Regions from separate parts of the Clostridium carnis genome, predicted to be linked through region 2. Evidence: riboswitches for the same ligand, from Rfam matches in the RefSeq annotation. Region 2 holds a riboswitch; each other region holds the start of a gene.
What was found. A riboswitch is a leader RNA that binds a small molecule or an ion and turns the genes downstream of it on or off. The one in region 2 is predicted to bind S-adenosylmethionine.
Positions count from the first base shown of each region.

Region 1 (4,892 bases), 450 kb from region 2:
TAACTGCTTATTATAGAAAGGAGTCTCTTTTTTATCACATATTTTTTCTTTTGTCTCTGGATTTTTATATAATAGTCTTTCTACTATTTGTCCATTTATTATATGATTCTTTATTATTTCACTAATATCTTCTTCTGCAACTTTTACATAAAATACTTTATCAGGTAATATTTCTATTACTGGTCCTTGAGCACAAAAGCCAAAGCACCCAGTCATTATAACTTTTATTTTATCTTGCAACTTATTACTATTTATTTCATCATTAAAAGCTTTAAATATTAAATCACTTTTAGAAGCTTTACATCCTGGTCCTCCACATACTAATATATGTCTTTCTACATTTTTGGTATTTATAAACTTATCTGCATTTTTTCTTATTTCTATAGTTTTACTACACTTATCTTTTATTTTTAATAAACTCTCAAAATCTACAATACGTTCCATATTCAATAGTTACTCCTTATACTCTTTTAAAAGCTTTCCTACTTGTTCTCTTGTGAAATATCCATATGATTTTTCATTTACTAATACAACTGGAGCTATTGCACAAGAACCAACACATCTTAATGTATCTAAAGTAAATAATCCATCTTCTGTTGTTTCTCCTTCCTTTATCTTTAGAGTTTTCTTAAATTCATCTAATATATCTCCTGCTCCTTTAACAAAGCACGCTGTTCCTGTACATACACTAATTACATATTTTCCTTTTGGTTTTGTTGTGAAATAAGAGTAAAATTTTATAACTCCATATACCTTTGATACTGGAATATTAAGTTTATCTGCAATAAACTCTTGAACTTCTCTTCCTAAATACCCATATAGACCTTGTGCATGATGTAAAATAGCTATTAAGGCACTCTCTTCATACTTTTGATTTTTAATAAACTCTTCTAACTCCTTAAACTTCTCACATTTATTTTCCACTTCTCCACCCCTTTATATATTGAATATTCTGAACTTTTTAACCGTCGTATATTATTTAAAAATCTAATCTTTAAAATTATTTACTTATTTTAAAATATAAACTTTACTTCATAAATTTATATTATTAAAATTTACAAATATTCTTATATTAATAAAAAATTCTATAAATATTTTTAAATTTAAAATATTTATTTAAGTAGTATTACTTTTATAAATAAAAATAAGGCTATTAGTTAAATTAAAACTAATAGCCTTATTTTTTACTTTAATACAAATGAAGTACAATCTGTACATTCTATCATTGTAGGATTTTGTTCATGTGTTCCTACTTGAATTACTTGTAATGTACAATAATTTTCTGAACAATCATGATGCTTACAGTTATTTATTGTGCATTTTATACTTGTATTCTTAGCCATAATAAACACCTCCTATTTCACTTTTCAAAAATAGTATGTGTATTTTAGCTTTATTTTATCCACTAAATAATATTTCTATTTATCACCATATATATTTAATGAAAATCCTTTTTCTAAAACTTCTTTTGCATATTCTTTTGCTCCAAATAATGATAAATCTTTATAGTTTCCACATTGTATTTCATTAGCTGCTGGTATTTCACTAGCCTTTAATACAGCTTTTAATGCATTTTCTAAAGCAAATTTCACTTCTGCAGCTGTCTTATCTCCCCACATACTTAAATAGAAACCTGTTCTACATCCCATAGGTGATAAGTCTATTATTCCATCTATATTATTTCTAAGCTCATGTGCTAATAAATGTTCAAGGCCATGCATTCCAGCTGTCCCAAATGCTTCCTTATTTGGTTGTAAAAATCTAACATCAAATTTACATACAGTATCGCCTTTTTCACCAGTTAAAACACAGCACTTTCTTATATATGGAGCCTTAACTATTCTATGATCTAATTCAAAACTTTCAACCTTTTCCATATCTTTTCCTCCTAGACTATTAGCTTTTCTTCATTTATTGATTTTACTATAGTAGATATACTCTTTGTTATTCTTCTTGCAACGTATGGATTGTTCATTGTATATAAATGTATTCCATCTACACCTGAAGAAATTAAATCTACCATTTGCTCTACTGCATAAGCAATGCCAGCATCTCTTAACGCTTCGCTATTATGCTCATACTTACTCATTATCTTCATAAATTTATTTGGAATTTTTGCCCCACACAAGGATACTATTCTTTCTATTTGCTTTGTATTAATTACAGGCATAATCCCAGCCTGTATTTTAGCTTTTATGTTATTTTTTTCTTTTAGTTCTAAAAAATCATAAAAATAATTATTATCAAAAAACAACTGAGATATAAAATGGCTTGCTCCAGCTTCTTCTTTTAATTTTAAATTTAATATATCCTTATTTAAATCTCTACATTCTATATGTCCCTCTGGATAACATGCTCCAACTATATTAAATCCACCAAAGTCTTTTATATGACCTATAAGATCACTTGCAAATCTAAAATCACTTTTTATCTCATTTGAAATAGGTATATCTCCTCTTAATGCAAGAATATTTTCTATACCTTCCTTTTTTAATTCCCCAAGTAAATAATCTATTTCTATTTTACTAGAACTAATACAAGTTAAATGTGCTAAAGATTCAATTCCATATTTATTTTTAATTAAAGATGAAAGTTCACAAGTCCTATTTTGAGATAAACTTCCACCGGCTCCATAAGTTACACTAATAAAATCTGGTTTTAAATCTTTTAACTCTTCTAATGTATCATAAATAACCTCAATTTTCGAGGTTGATTTAGGTGGAAAAACCTCAAATGAAAAAACTAATTCCTTTTTTTTAAATAATTCATTAATATTCACTATAATAGCCCCCTTTAAAAATAAAAAAAGTACCAAAAGGATAACCTTTAGGTACTTAAACATCGCCTATAAAATTAACCTTATCTTTCAACTTAAAAAGTTGCAGGATTTAGCACCGAACTAATATTTAAGTAAATCAATTATATAATTACTTTTAATTCTCGGTTGCTGGGTTTCACAGGGCCAGTCCCTCCACCACTCTTGATAAGAAATATTCTTTTTTTATAATTATATGTTATTATGATAATTTTGTAAACACTCTTTAGTTAACTTTTACCATTTAAAGTTTTCTTTAAATAATGCCATTACAATTTCATCGTGATATTTTCCATTTCTATAAATTTCTTTTTTTAATATTCCTTCTTCTATAAAACCTATTTTTTTATAACAAGCAATAGCTCTTTTATTAAAACTAAATACATTAAGTTTTATTTTTTCCATATTTACTTCTTCAAATATAAACTTAATTAAAACCTTTAAAGCATCTGTACCATATCCTTTTCCCCAATATGCTTTATCTCCAATCATAATTCCTATTGTACAATTTCTATTTTTTATATTTGTATTGTTTATACTACATCCACCAATATACTTCCCTGTTTCTAAATCTTCAATTGCAAAATCATATGTTAAGTCGCTACTTGCATCTCTGCTTTTTATCCATTCTGATTCTTTCCACTTAGTAATTGGGAATGGTGTATCAATAACTAATAACTTTTTTGTTTCTTCATCATTTATAAATTCTGTTGCTCTATCAATATCTTCTTCTTTATAAGCTCTTAATTTAACTAAATTACCTTTATACATTTATATCGCCCCCAAACTAATTTTATAAATTTTACCATTTATTTTTTATTTAGTCAATTCCGTATATTATATAAAATAAAGACCAAGTAGAAATTTTTCTACTTGGTCTTTACTTCTTAATTAATAATAATACTATTGAAACTGCACTAAATGCTATGCTAAGTATATTTATATATGTTACAACTTGCTTTGGACTAAAACCTTTTGCTTCTAATCTATAATGTATTTGACTTCTATCTGCTTGATATACAGGTTTTCCTTCTGAAAACCTCTTAATAATTACAAATATATTATCAAAAATAGGTACAGCTAAAGCAAGTATTGGAATAAATAAACTCATAATCGTAGCTTGCTTAAATGCTCCATCTAAAGCAATTATGCTTAATATAAACCCTAAAAAGTTTGCACCTGAATCTCCCATAAATATTTTAGCTGGATATTTATTATACATTAAAAAACCTATGGTAACTCCGGCTACTATTAATGACATTATAACTGATTCAGTTTGATCAAGTATAATGGCTGCACCTGCAAACGTTATTGCTGATATAAAGGATAATCCACCAGCCAATCCATCCATTCCATCTGACCAGTTCATAACTGTAGTAACTCCAAATATCCATGTTATTGTTAATAAAAATTGTAACCAAGCATTTAAATTTATATATACCCCAGTAAATGGATTTGTAAATCCTCTAAATACTATTCCTGCTTTAAATACTAAAAAAGCTGCAAGCAATTGTATTATTAATCTAGGATATATTGGGAATTCTTTTCCATTAGCTTTAAAACTATCATCAACCAATCCAATTGCTAATATTAAAGCACCTCCAATAAATATCCAAAACTTTTCATTTATTGGTGTTGTATTATTAAAAATCAAATATACACTAAAAAATCCAATAAACATAGAAAGTCCCCCACAAAGCGGAATTTCTCCTCTATGTTTTTTTCTTTTTGTTGGCTTATCAGTAAAATTATATTTAAATGACATTTTCATTAATAATGGTGTTATTAAATATACTGTTAAAAATGCCACTACAAATACTAATATATATTGCATAAATTTTTGCTCCTTAATCTATCATAGGCAAATTTTAATAATCATATTCTCTTTTCATCATATTATACCACGTTTTCCAATAACACTTAATTACGAAACTATTACAGTTATACATATAGTACTATTATAACATAAAATTCAACTAAATACTTTAAAATAGTTATAGAGCAATTATAAATTCTAGTTTTTAATATTATAAAATAATAAAGAACTAGAAATATCCATTGATATTTCTAGTTCTCT
Region 1 is NZ_BAAHYS010000001.1:2,098,804-2,103,695, reverse strand. It holds gene ACYQ1T_RS10115 (NADH-ubiquinone oxidoreductase-F iron-sulfur binding region domain-containing protein) at 1-444, opposite strand, end outside; gene ACYQ1T_RS10110 (NADH-quinone oxidoreductase subunit NuoE family protein) at 454-924, opposite strand; gene ACYQ1T_RS10105 (DUF1540 domain-containing protein) at 1,185-1,343, opposite strand; gene ACYQ1T_RS10100 (S-ribosylhomocysteine lyase) at 1,419-1,877, opposite strand; gene metF (methylenetetrahydrofolate reductase [NAD(P)H]) at 1,889-2,779, opposite strand; SAM riboswitch class I at 2,857-2,990, opposite strand; gene ACYQ1T_RS10090 (GNAT family N-acetyltransferase) at 3,053-3,586, opposite strand; gene ACYQ1T_RS10085 (MraY family glycosyltransferase) at 3,696-4,649, opposite strand.
Region 1: it holds a riboswitch for S-adenosylmethionine, as region 2 does, so the genes downstream of both, metF (methylenetetrahydrofolate reductase [NAD(P)H]) here and ACYQ1T_RS07900 (O-acetylhomoserine aminocarboxypropyltransferase/cysteine synthase family protein) in region 2, are expected to answer to the same signal.

Region 2 (4,892 bases):
ACAAATTAAATATATTTATACATAAATACAATTAATAAATATAAAACCGGTTTACTAAATGGCATTAAATATGTTAATATTAATGTATAAATTTGGATAGTATTATATAAGTTAAAGGAGAATTATAATGGATAAAGTTAAGAAGTGGAAATATGAATGTGATGGTAAAAAATTAGTAGGTATATTAAATGAGAGAAAATATAATGCAATTTATGTTGATAATATAGCAGAGGCAAAAGAGAAGGTTCTAGAGCTAGTTGAAGAAGGATCAAGTATAGCACTTGGTGGATCAGTTACTTTAAATGAAATGGACTTAGTAAATACAATAAGAAATGGTAATTATAATTTTTATGACAGATATCAAGATTTACCTTTTGTAGAAATAGTAGAAATAATGAGACAATCCATGGTTGCAGATTATTTAATTACTAGTACAAATGCAGTTACTGAAGCTGGAGAACTTGTTAATATGGATTGTTCAGGTAACAGGGCAGCGGGAATGATATTTGGACCCAAAAAGGTTATTGTAGTTGTAGGTGCAAATAAAATGGTTAAAGATATGGATGAAGCTTTAGATAGAATAAAAAGAGTAGCAATAATGAATGCTAAAAGAATAAATCATAAGACACCGTGTGCAGAAAGTGGAGTATGTGAGGATTGCTTTGTAAAGGGAAGAGTTTGTAATTATTTATCAGTAGTAAATAATGGCGCAAAATTTCCAGGTAGATTTACAGTAATTGTAGTTGGAGATGAAGTTGGATATTAAAAAATAGTATATAATAAACTTATAGAAATTGGGGAGGAGTTATTATGGATGTAGCTATAATAGGCTTTGGTGGTGTAGGGCAAGCTTTTATAAGTTTATTATGTAAAAAACGAGATTATTTAAAAAATAAAAATATTGAATTAAATATTAAATATATAATTCATAAAAGTGGTGGGCTTTACAACAAATATGGCATAGATATAGAGGATTTAGAAAAATTTTTAAAAGAAGGAAATTTGTTAAGTGAGTACTGTGGATATATAAAAAAAGATATCAACATAAATAATATAATAAAAAATAAAGATGTGGATATTTTAATAGAAGTAACAACTACTAATATAAAGGATGGAGAACCAGGGCTAACACATATAAAATTAGCACTTGAAAACTCTATAAATGTAGTAACAGGTAATAAAGGGCCAATTATATTAAAATATAATGAGTTAAAGGAAATTGCCTTAAAAAATAATGTTCATTTAGGAATAGGATGTACTACGGGAGGAGCTTTACCATCTATTAATGGTGGGATTTTTGATATTGCAGGAAGTGAGCTAATTTCTATAGAAGGAATATTAAATGGAACTAGCAATTATATACTTACACAAATGTATAAAAATAATATAAGTTATAAAAAAGCTTTAGAAGATGCTCAAAAATTAGGTATTGCAGAATTAGATTCTAGCTTAGATATAAGTGGATTTGATACAGCATGTAAAATAATAATATTAGGAAATATTTTAATGGGGGCATCATTAAACCTTAATAATATAGATATACAAGGAATTGAAAATATAACTATTGATGATGTAATAAGAGAAAAATCAAATAAGAGAAAAATAAAATTAATAGGAAAAGTATATAGTGAAAACAATATTATTAAAGGATACGTAAAGCCTGTTATAATAGATAGTAAACATCCATTATATTTTGTAGATGATAAAAATAAAGGTGTATTTTATTCTACAGATACATTAGGTGACATATCTATAATAGGTGGAGCTTCGGGAACTATTAATGCGGCAGCAGCAATATTTAGAGATATTATAAATATAATTAATGGGATATCGTATTAATATAAATTAGGATATTTAAGAATATAGTTTGTGGAGGTAAAATATATGGTTGCTAATAATAAAGTTAAAATAAGAAAAGAAGTATTAAAAGTAAGAGCTTTAATGAAAAAAGAAGAGAAAAAAATTAAAGATGAAATTATTTTTAATAAACTAATAGAAAGTAAAATATATATAAATAGCAAAAATATATTTACGTATATTAGTACAGAAGATGAAATAGACACAAAAAGATTCATAGAGTATGCACTTAAAGATAATAAGAAAATTTTTGTTCCTAAAATAATAAGGGAAACAAGAGATATGAAGGCTATAGAAATAAAGAGTTTAAATGAATTGGAAAAAGGTGTTATGGGGATTTTAGAACCAATAACATTTGAAGGTGAGATAAAAAAGGAAGGTATAGATATAATAATAGTTCCTGGAGCTGTATTTGATAAAGAGGGAAATAGAATAGGATATGGTGGGGGATATTATGATAAATTTCTTCTTAGTATATCTGAGAAGAAAAATAAAATTGCAGTTGCATATAGCTTTCAAGTATTAGATAAAATAAAAAATGAACCACACGATATTAAAGTAGATTATATTATATCTGAAAAATAAATAAAAATTCTAAGAAAAGTGTTGCATAAATATAGAAAAAATGTATAATAATTATATAATTAAATAAAACTAACTTTTATTAAGAATGGTGGAGGGACTGGCCCTATGAAGCCTAGCAACCTATTAGGAGATTGATTAAAGTATCAATTATATTTATGTGGTGCTAAATCCTGCAAGTGAAAGCTTGAAAGATAAAATGTTTAAAGTAATAAAACTATTGCTTAGAATTAGGTTTCTTAAGTTGCTTCTTATATAATAAGAGGCAACTTTTTTATTCTTTAAGAAATTATATTTACAGACTAATTGTGGATAAGTATAACATGTTAAGAAATATAAGTGATTTGATTTAAAGAATAAAAATAAATTAAGTTAACTTAACAGAAAGTAAAAATAAAAGGGGGCAATTAAAATGACAAAACAATGGGGCAAGGATACAATATGTATTCAAGGTGGATATTCTCCAAAGGAAGGAGAACCAAGGGTTTTACCAATATTTCAGACAACTACCTATAAGTATGAAGATCCAGATCACTTAAAAGATTTATTTAATTTAGAAGCAGTGGGGCATTTATATAGCAGAATATCAAATCCAACTGTATGTGCTTTAGAAGATAAATTTGCACAAATACAGGGGGGGATTGGAGCAGTAGCAACTGCATCAGGTCAGGCAGCCATATTATATTCAATATTAAATATTTGTAAGGTTGGGGATCATATTATATCTACATCAACTTTATATGGGGGAACTGTTAATTTATTTACTGTTAATTTAAAAAGAATGGGTATAGATGTAACTTTTGTTGATCCAGAAGCTGATGTAGAGGAAATATTATCAAAAGCAAATAAAAACACTAAATTAATCTATGGAGAAACAATAGGAAATCCAGGACTTAATATATTAGATTTTGATAAGTTTGCAAAAATAGCATCTAAATTAAAGATTCCATTTATAGTAGATAATACTTTAGGAACTCCTTATCTTTGTAATCCCTTTGAGCATGGGGTAAATATAATTGTACATTCTACAACAAAGTATTCAGATGGACACGCTCAAACTATTGGTGGAATTGTTGTAGATGGTGGAAATTTTAATTGGAGTAATGGAAAATTTCAAGATTTTGTAGAGCCAGATCCAAGTTATCATGGAATATGCTATGTAGAGACTTTTAAAGAGGGAGCATATATAAATAAATTAAGAGTAACCTTAGGTAGAGATTTAGGTGCATGTCAAAGTCCATTTAATGCTTATTTAACTAATTTAGGTTTAGAAACATTACATTTAAGGATGGAAAGACATTCTCAAAATGCTTTAAAGCTTGCTAAATGGTTACAAGATAATCCGAAGGTAAGTTGGGTTAACTATCCTTATCTTGAGAATAGCAAAGAGTATGAAAAGGCAAAAAAATACCTTAAGGGTGGCGCAAGTGGAATTTTAACTTTCGGAATAAAAGGGGATATAGAAGATGCTACAAAGTTTACTAAAGCTTTAAATTTAGTATCATTAGTAGTTACGTTAGGTGATGCTAGAAGTAGTATTTTACATCCAGCAACAACAACACATAGCCAACTATCAGAAGAAGAACAAAAAGCAAGTGGTGTAACAGCAGATATGTTAAGAGTTTCAGTTGGAATAGAAGGAATAGATGATATAATAGAAGATTTTGAAAATGCATTTAAGGTAATATAGAATTAACTATAAGAGGGGGATATTATGACTAAAATAGCTGTTATGGGGTATGGAGTTGTAGGGACAGGGTTAGTTGAGATAATTGATAAGAATAGAGAAAGTAATAATAAAGATATAATAATAACAAGTATATTAGTTAAGAATATAGAAAAGCATAAAGATAAAAAACATAATAATATTTTAACTGTAGATATAGAAGAGCTATTTTCTAAGGAAAGTGATATAGTCATTGAAGTTATTGGAGGGCTACATCCAGCTTATGAGTATGTAAAAAGAGCGTTGAATTATAAAAAACATGTTATTACAGCAAATAAGGATTTAATAGCAGAATATGGAGAGGAGCTTTTTAAAGTAGCAGAAGAAAGTGAAGTTACAATAAAGTTTGAAGCTGCTGTAGGTGGAGGAATACCTATAATAAAACCCTTAACCGAATCACTTTCAGGAAATAATATAATGTCTATTAAAGCAATATTAAATGGAACTACAAATTTTATATTAACAAAAATGGATAGAGAGAAGGTAAGTTATGAGGAGGCACTATCTGAAGCTCAAAAACTTGGATTTGCAGAGGCCAATCCAGATTCGGATGTTTTAGGATATGATGCTGCAAGAAAATTATCTATATTATCATCTATAGCTTATAATGAAAAGGTATATTGGAAAGAGCAAAGAATTGAAGGAATAACTAAATTAGATTTAATGGATTTTAAATATGCAAAAATGGTTAATAGTAGAGTTAAGCTTTTAGCAATAAGTGAGAAAA
Region 2 is NZ_BAAHYS010000001.1:1,651,230-1,656,121, forward strand. It holds gene ACYQ1T_RS07885 (lactate utilization protein) at 128-766, shown strand; gene ACYQ1T_RS07890 (homoserine dehydrogenase) at 811-1,839, shown strand; gene ACYQ1T_RS07895 (5-formyltetrahydrofolate cyclo-ligase) at 1,885-2,442, shown strand; SAM riboswitch class I at 2,516-2,640, shown strand; gene ACYQ1T_RS07900 (O-acetylhomoserine aminocarboxypropyltransferase/cysteine synthase family protein) at 2,852-4,129, shown strand; gene ACYQ1T_RS07905 (homoserine dehydrogenase) at 4,154-4,892, shown strand, end outside.

Region 3 (4,892 bases), 200 kb from region 2:
TTGAAATATAATTTTTCATAAAGTTTGCAATTTCAATATAAGCTAATTTAGATTCATAAAAAACTTTATGTTTTCCCAAAATAATTCACCTCCTAACTCTAAATATATATGTTTAAAACAAGAGAATTATAATAAATTGTATAAAAAAACATAATATGGAAATGAATTAATAAAAAGGAGGAGATTATATGAGAAAAGTTTTAATATATATATCTGTAGTAATTGTAAGTGCAAGTATCCCTATATATACATTATTGTTTTGGGAACCTTTAAAGGATAATGATATAAAAGAAGAATTTAGTAAAATAGAAATAATAAAAGAAGTTAATGAAAAAAATAAGAATTCAATAGCAGTTATAAATGAATCTAAAGGTATTATAGAAAATTCAAAAGAAGAGATTGTTCAGGTATTAAATGAAGTTGATAAATTTAAAATAAACTTCGAAGAGATAACAAGAGAAATAACAAAAGAAGAGCGTATAAAAATAAATAATTTACTTAATAAACTATCAGCTGTTGATATAATAAAAGTTAATGATTTATTTAAAAATGGAGAAAATAAGAATGCTATAAAAGAAGGAATGTTATTGCTTAAGAAAAGGATGTCTAGCAATGATTATGAAGAATTTAAAGAGATACTTAGTAAATATCTAAAGTTTAAAGAAATAGATATAGAAATATGATAAAATTCAATTGGTAGCATTAAAACGAAGAAAACAAAAGAAAAATAAAGTATAACAAGAATAAACTTATGTAAAGGTATAAAAAGCAACTTGAAATTAATATGCTTTGAATATATACTAATCATTGTCAGTCAGACAGATATAGTTGATTGGCAAAGAAAACTAATGAAAAGTTAAAAATGGGAGAGTTCCCGAGTGGCCAAAGGGGGCAGACTGTAAATCTGTTACGTTTCGTTTCGATGGTTCGAATCCGTCCTCCCCCACCATTATTTAACTTTTTAATAATATGCTGGCATGGCTCAACGGTAGAGCAGCTGACTTGTAATCAGCAGGTTGTAGGTTCGATTCCTATTGCCAGCTCCATAAAATGGGGGAGTTCCCGAGTGGCCAAAGGGGGCAGACTGTAAATCTGTTACGTTTCGTTTCGATGGTTCGAATCCGTCCTCCCCCACCATTTTATATTTAAGGGCGCATAGCTCAGCTGGGAGAGCATCTGCCTTACAAGCAGAGGGTCACAGGTTCGATCCCTGTTGTGCCCACCACTTAAATAATTAACAAAAGAATAATATGCTGGCATGGCTCAACGGTAGAGCAGCTGACTTGTAATCAGCAGGTTGTAGGTTCGATTCCTATTGCCAGCTCCAAGAATGGGGGAGTTCCCGAGTGGCCAAAGGGGGCAGACTGTAAATCTGTTACGTTTCGTTTCGATGGTTCGAATCCGTCCTCCCCCACCACAAAAGCAAGAAATATTTCTTGCTTTTTATTTTTGTTTAATGAAAACCACCTGCTATGCAGGTGAGTTCCGAAAAGCTTTAGCGGTCAGTAGGAAATAAAAACCTCCTTTGGTATAATTAAACTAGGTTCGACAGCCAAATTTAATAACCAAAGGAGGCATCCGTAATGGATAGTAATAGTTTATCACATACAAAATGGAATTGTAAATATCATATAGTATTCGCGCCTAAGTATAGGAGGAAAGAGCTATATGGAGAAAAGAAAAAAGAAATAGGTAAAATATTAAGACAGTTATGTGAGTGGAAAGGTGTAACTATAATCGAGGCGCATGTATGCGTTGATCATATACATATGTTGGTTGAGATACCACCAAAGATGAGTGTATCAGGCTTTGTAGGATTTTTAAAAGGAAAAAGTAGTCTTATGATTTTTGAAAGATTTGCAAACTTGAAGTATAAGTATGGAAATAGACATTTTTGGTGTCGTGGATTTTATGTGGATACAGTAGGAAGAAATAGAAAGGCAATTGAAGAATATATAAGAAATCAAGAAAAAGAAGATATGATTTCAGATCAAATAAGTATGAAAGAATATATGGACCCTTTTAAGGGTAGCAAGTAACATAGTATGCGGCTGGCGAACCAATTTAAGCGCCTTAAGGCGCAATGCAGGTAAGAGGCCCTTATAGGGCTTAGGAAATACCACCAGCTAAGCTGGTGGATTTTTATTTATAATACTTTAAACCATACATTTCTATTAAATAAAAGCTAATAATTTTATAAAATATAGTTGACCAATATTATAAAAGTTGTTATAATCTAAATCATGAAAATTTGATATTAGTTCTTATCCAGAGAGGCGGAGGGAAAAGGGCCCTATGAAACCCGGCAACCTGTGATTATCACAAAGGTGCCAATTCCAGCAAAATGTAATTTTGCAAGATAAGAAAGAGTATGACTTAGTATAGTCTCTTCTTATCGAAGAGGCTTTTTTTATTATCTATATAGAATATACTTTTATAAATTTTTAATATAGGATTAATATCAAATAAATTGAAAGGAGAATGTTAAAATGAGAAGACTTTTTACATCAGAATCAGTTACAGAAGGACATCCAGATAAAATTTGCGATCAAATTTCAGATGCAGTACTAGATAGTATACTAGAAAAAGATCCAAGCGCTAGAGTAGCTTGTGAAACAGCAGTTACAACTGGAATGGTATTAGTTATGGGAGAAATCTCAACTAATTGTTACATAGATATTCCAAAAGTTGTTAGAGAAACAATTAAGGGAATTGGCTATGATAGAGCTAAATTTGGTTTCGATTGTGATACATGTTCAGTATTAACTTCAATAGATGAACAATCAAGAGATATTGCTATGGGTGTTGATGAAGCATTAGAATCAAGAGAAGGAAATAAAGATAATGTTGAAGCAGTAGGGGCTGGAGATCAAGGTATGATGTTTGGCTTTGCTACTAATGAAACTGAAGAATTTATGCCATTACCAATAGCTATGGCTCATAGATTATCAAGAAGATTATCAGAAGTTAGAAAGAATGGAACTTTATCATATTTAAGACCAGATGGAAAGACTCAAGTTACAGTTGAATATGATGATAATAAGGTAATAAGAATTGATGCTATTGTAATATCAACTCAACATGGAGAAGAAGTTACACAAGAGCAAATAAGAAAAGATTTAATGGAACATGTTATAAAAGCAGTAGTTCCAGCTGAATTATTAGATGATAATACTAAGTATTATATTAACCCAACAGGAAGATTTGTAGTTGGTGGCCCACAAGGGGATTCAGGTTTAACAGGAAGAAAAATAATAGTTGATACTTATGGTGGATATGGAAGACACGGTGGTGGTGCTTTTTCAGGTAAAGATCCAACTAAGGTTGATAGATCAGCAGCTTATGCAGCTAGATGGGTTGCTAAGAATTTAGTAGCAGCTGGAGTTGCTGATAAATTAGAAATTCAATTAGCATATGCAATTGGAGTTGCTAAGCCTGTATCAATAGAAGTAGAAACATTTGGAACTGGTAAAAAGACAGAAGAGGAAATAGTTTCTATAGTAGAAAAGACTTTTGACTTAAGACCAGGTGCTATTATAAGAGATTTAGAATTAAGAAGACCTATATACAAACAAACAGCAGCTTATGGACATTTTGGAAGAAATGATTTAAACCTTCCATGGGAACAATTAAATAAAGTTGAAGAAATAAAGAAACATCTTTAATTAAATAAGATATTATTAAAGTAATATAATAAATTTATTTAATTATAAATAATAAGAATAAGCCACTTGTAATAAAAATTTATTTACAAGTGGCTTATTTTAATGACTTATAAATTATTAAAATTCAGAATAATAAAATGTTTAGTAATTTTATATTATTTTTCTGAATGAACTACCTTCCCGGAAACTATTACTTTCTTAACATTTATGTTTTCATCAAATAATACTAAGTCAGCATCAAAACCTTCTTTAATAAGGCCTTTTTTAGTTTCAACCTTACAGTGTCTTGCTCCATTAAATGTAGCCATTTTAACTACTTCGTATAAAGGATATCCAACATTTTTATAGACATTTCTAATTGCTTTATCTAAAGTAAGAACAGATCCGGCTAAGCTACCAGTAGTTAATCTTGCTGCACCATCAGATACAACAACATCTTGACCTCCTAAAGAATACATACCATCTGGCATACTACATGCCATCATAGCATCAGTTACAAGAAGAACCTTATCAGTAGTCTTTTGATTATAAGCTATTCTTAATGATGGGTATGATATATGAATTCCATCTGAAATAGTTTCTGTAGTTATTTCACTATCAAATATTGCACCAACAACTCCTGGTTCTCTATGAGCAAATGGAGTCATAGCGTTAAAAAGGTGTGTTGAGTGACAACATCCACATTTAATTCCTTCCATAGCTTCTGCATAAGTAGCTTTTGTATGGCCCATTGAACAAACTATTCCTTTAGCTGATAAATATTTAATTAATTCCTTTGCGCCAGGGACTTCAGGAGCTATTGTGATAGAAACTACAGCATCATTTGCTTCTCCAACCATAGCATCATAATTTTCGATTGTTGGTGAAATTAAGAACTTTGGATTTTGAGCACCAATAGCATTTGGGCTTATAAAAGGTCCTTCTAAATGAGCACCTAAAACAATAGCACCATCGGTACCGTTTTCTTTAGCTTCTTTAATTACCTTCATAGATTGTCTTATAGCATCTATTGATACTGTCATAGTAGTTGGAGTAAAAGCTGTAGTACCGTGTTTTACTATAGCCTTAGATATTTCATTAATAGCCTCGTATGTACCGTCCATAGTATCATATCCAGCTGCACCGTGAATGTGGACATCAATAAAACCAGGTGATAAGTAAAGACCTTCTCCATCTATAATTTCATTAGACACTTCAGTAGTAGGATTAATTTCTTTAATTTTACCA
Region 3 is NZ_BAAHYS010000001.1:1,849,977-1,854,868, forward strand. It holds gene yyaC (spore protease YyaC) at 1-79, opposite strand, end outside; gene ACYQ1T_RS08890 (hypothetical protein) at 189-683, shown strand; tRNA gene ACYQ1T_RS08895 (tRNA-Tyr) at 865-949, shown strand; tRNA gene ACYQ1T_RS08900 (tRNA-Thr) at 972-1,046, shown strand; tRNA gene ACYQ1T_RS08905 (tRNA-Tyr) at 1,053-1,137, shown strand; tRNA gene ACYQ1T_RS08910 (tRNA-Val) at 1,150-1,225, shown strand; tRNA gene ACYQ1T_RS08915 (tRNA-Thr) at 1,253-1,327, shown strand; tRNA gene ACYQ1T_RS08920 (tRNA-Tyr) at 1,333-1,417, shown strand; gene tnpA (IS200/IS605 family transposase) at 1,584-2,039, shown strand; SAM riboswitch class I at 2,262-2,366, shown strand; gene metK (methionine adenosyltransferase) at 2,490-3,665, shown strand; gene nagA (N-acetylglucosamine-6-phosphate deacetylase) at 3,821-4,892, opposite strand, start outside.
Region 3: it holds a riboswitch for S-adenosylmethionine, as region 2 does, so the genes downstream of both, metK (methionine adenosyltransferase) here and ACYQ1T_RS07900 (O-acetylhomoserine aminocarboxypropyltransferase/cysteine synthase family protein) in region 2, are expected to answer to the same signal.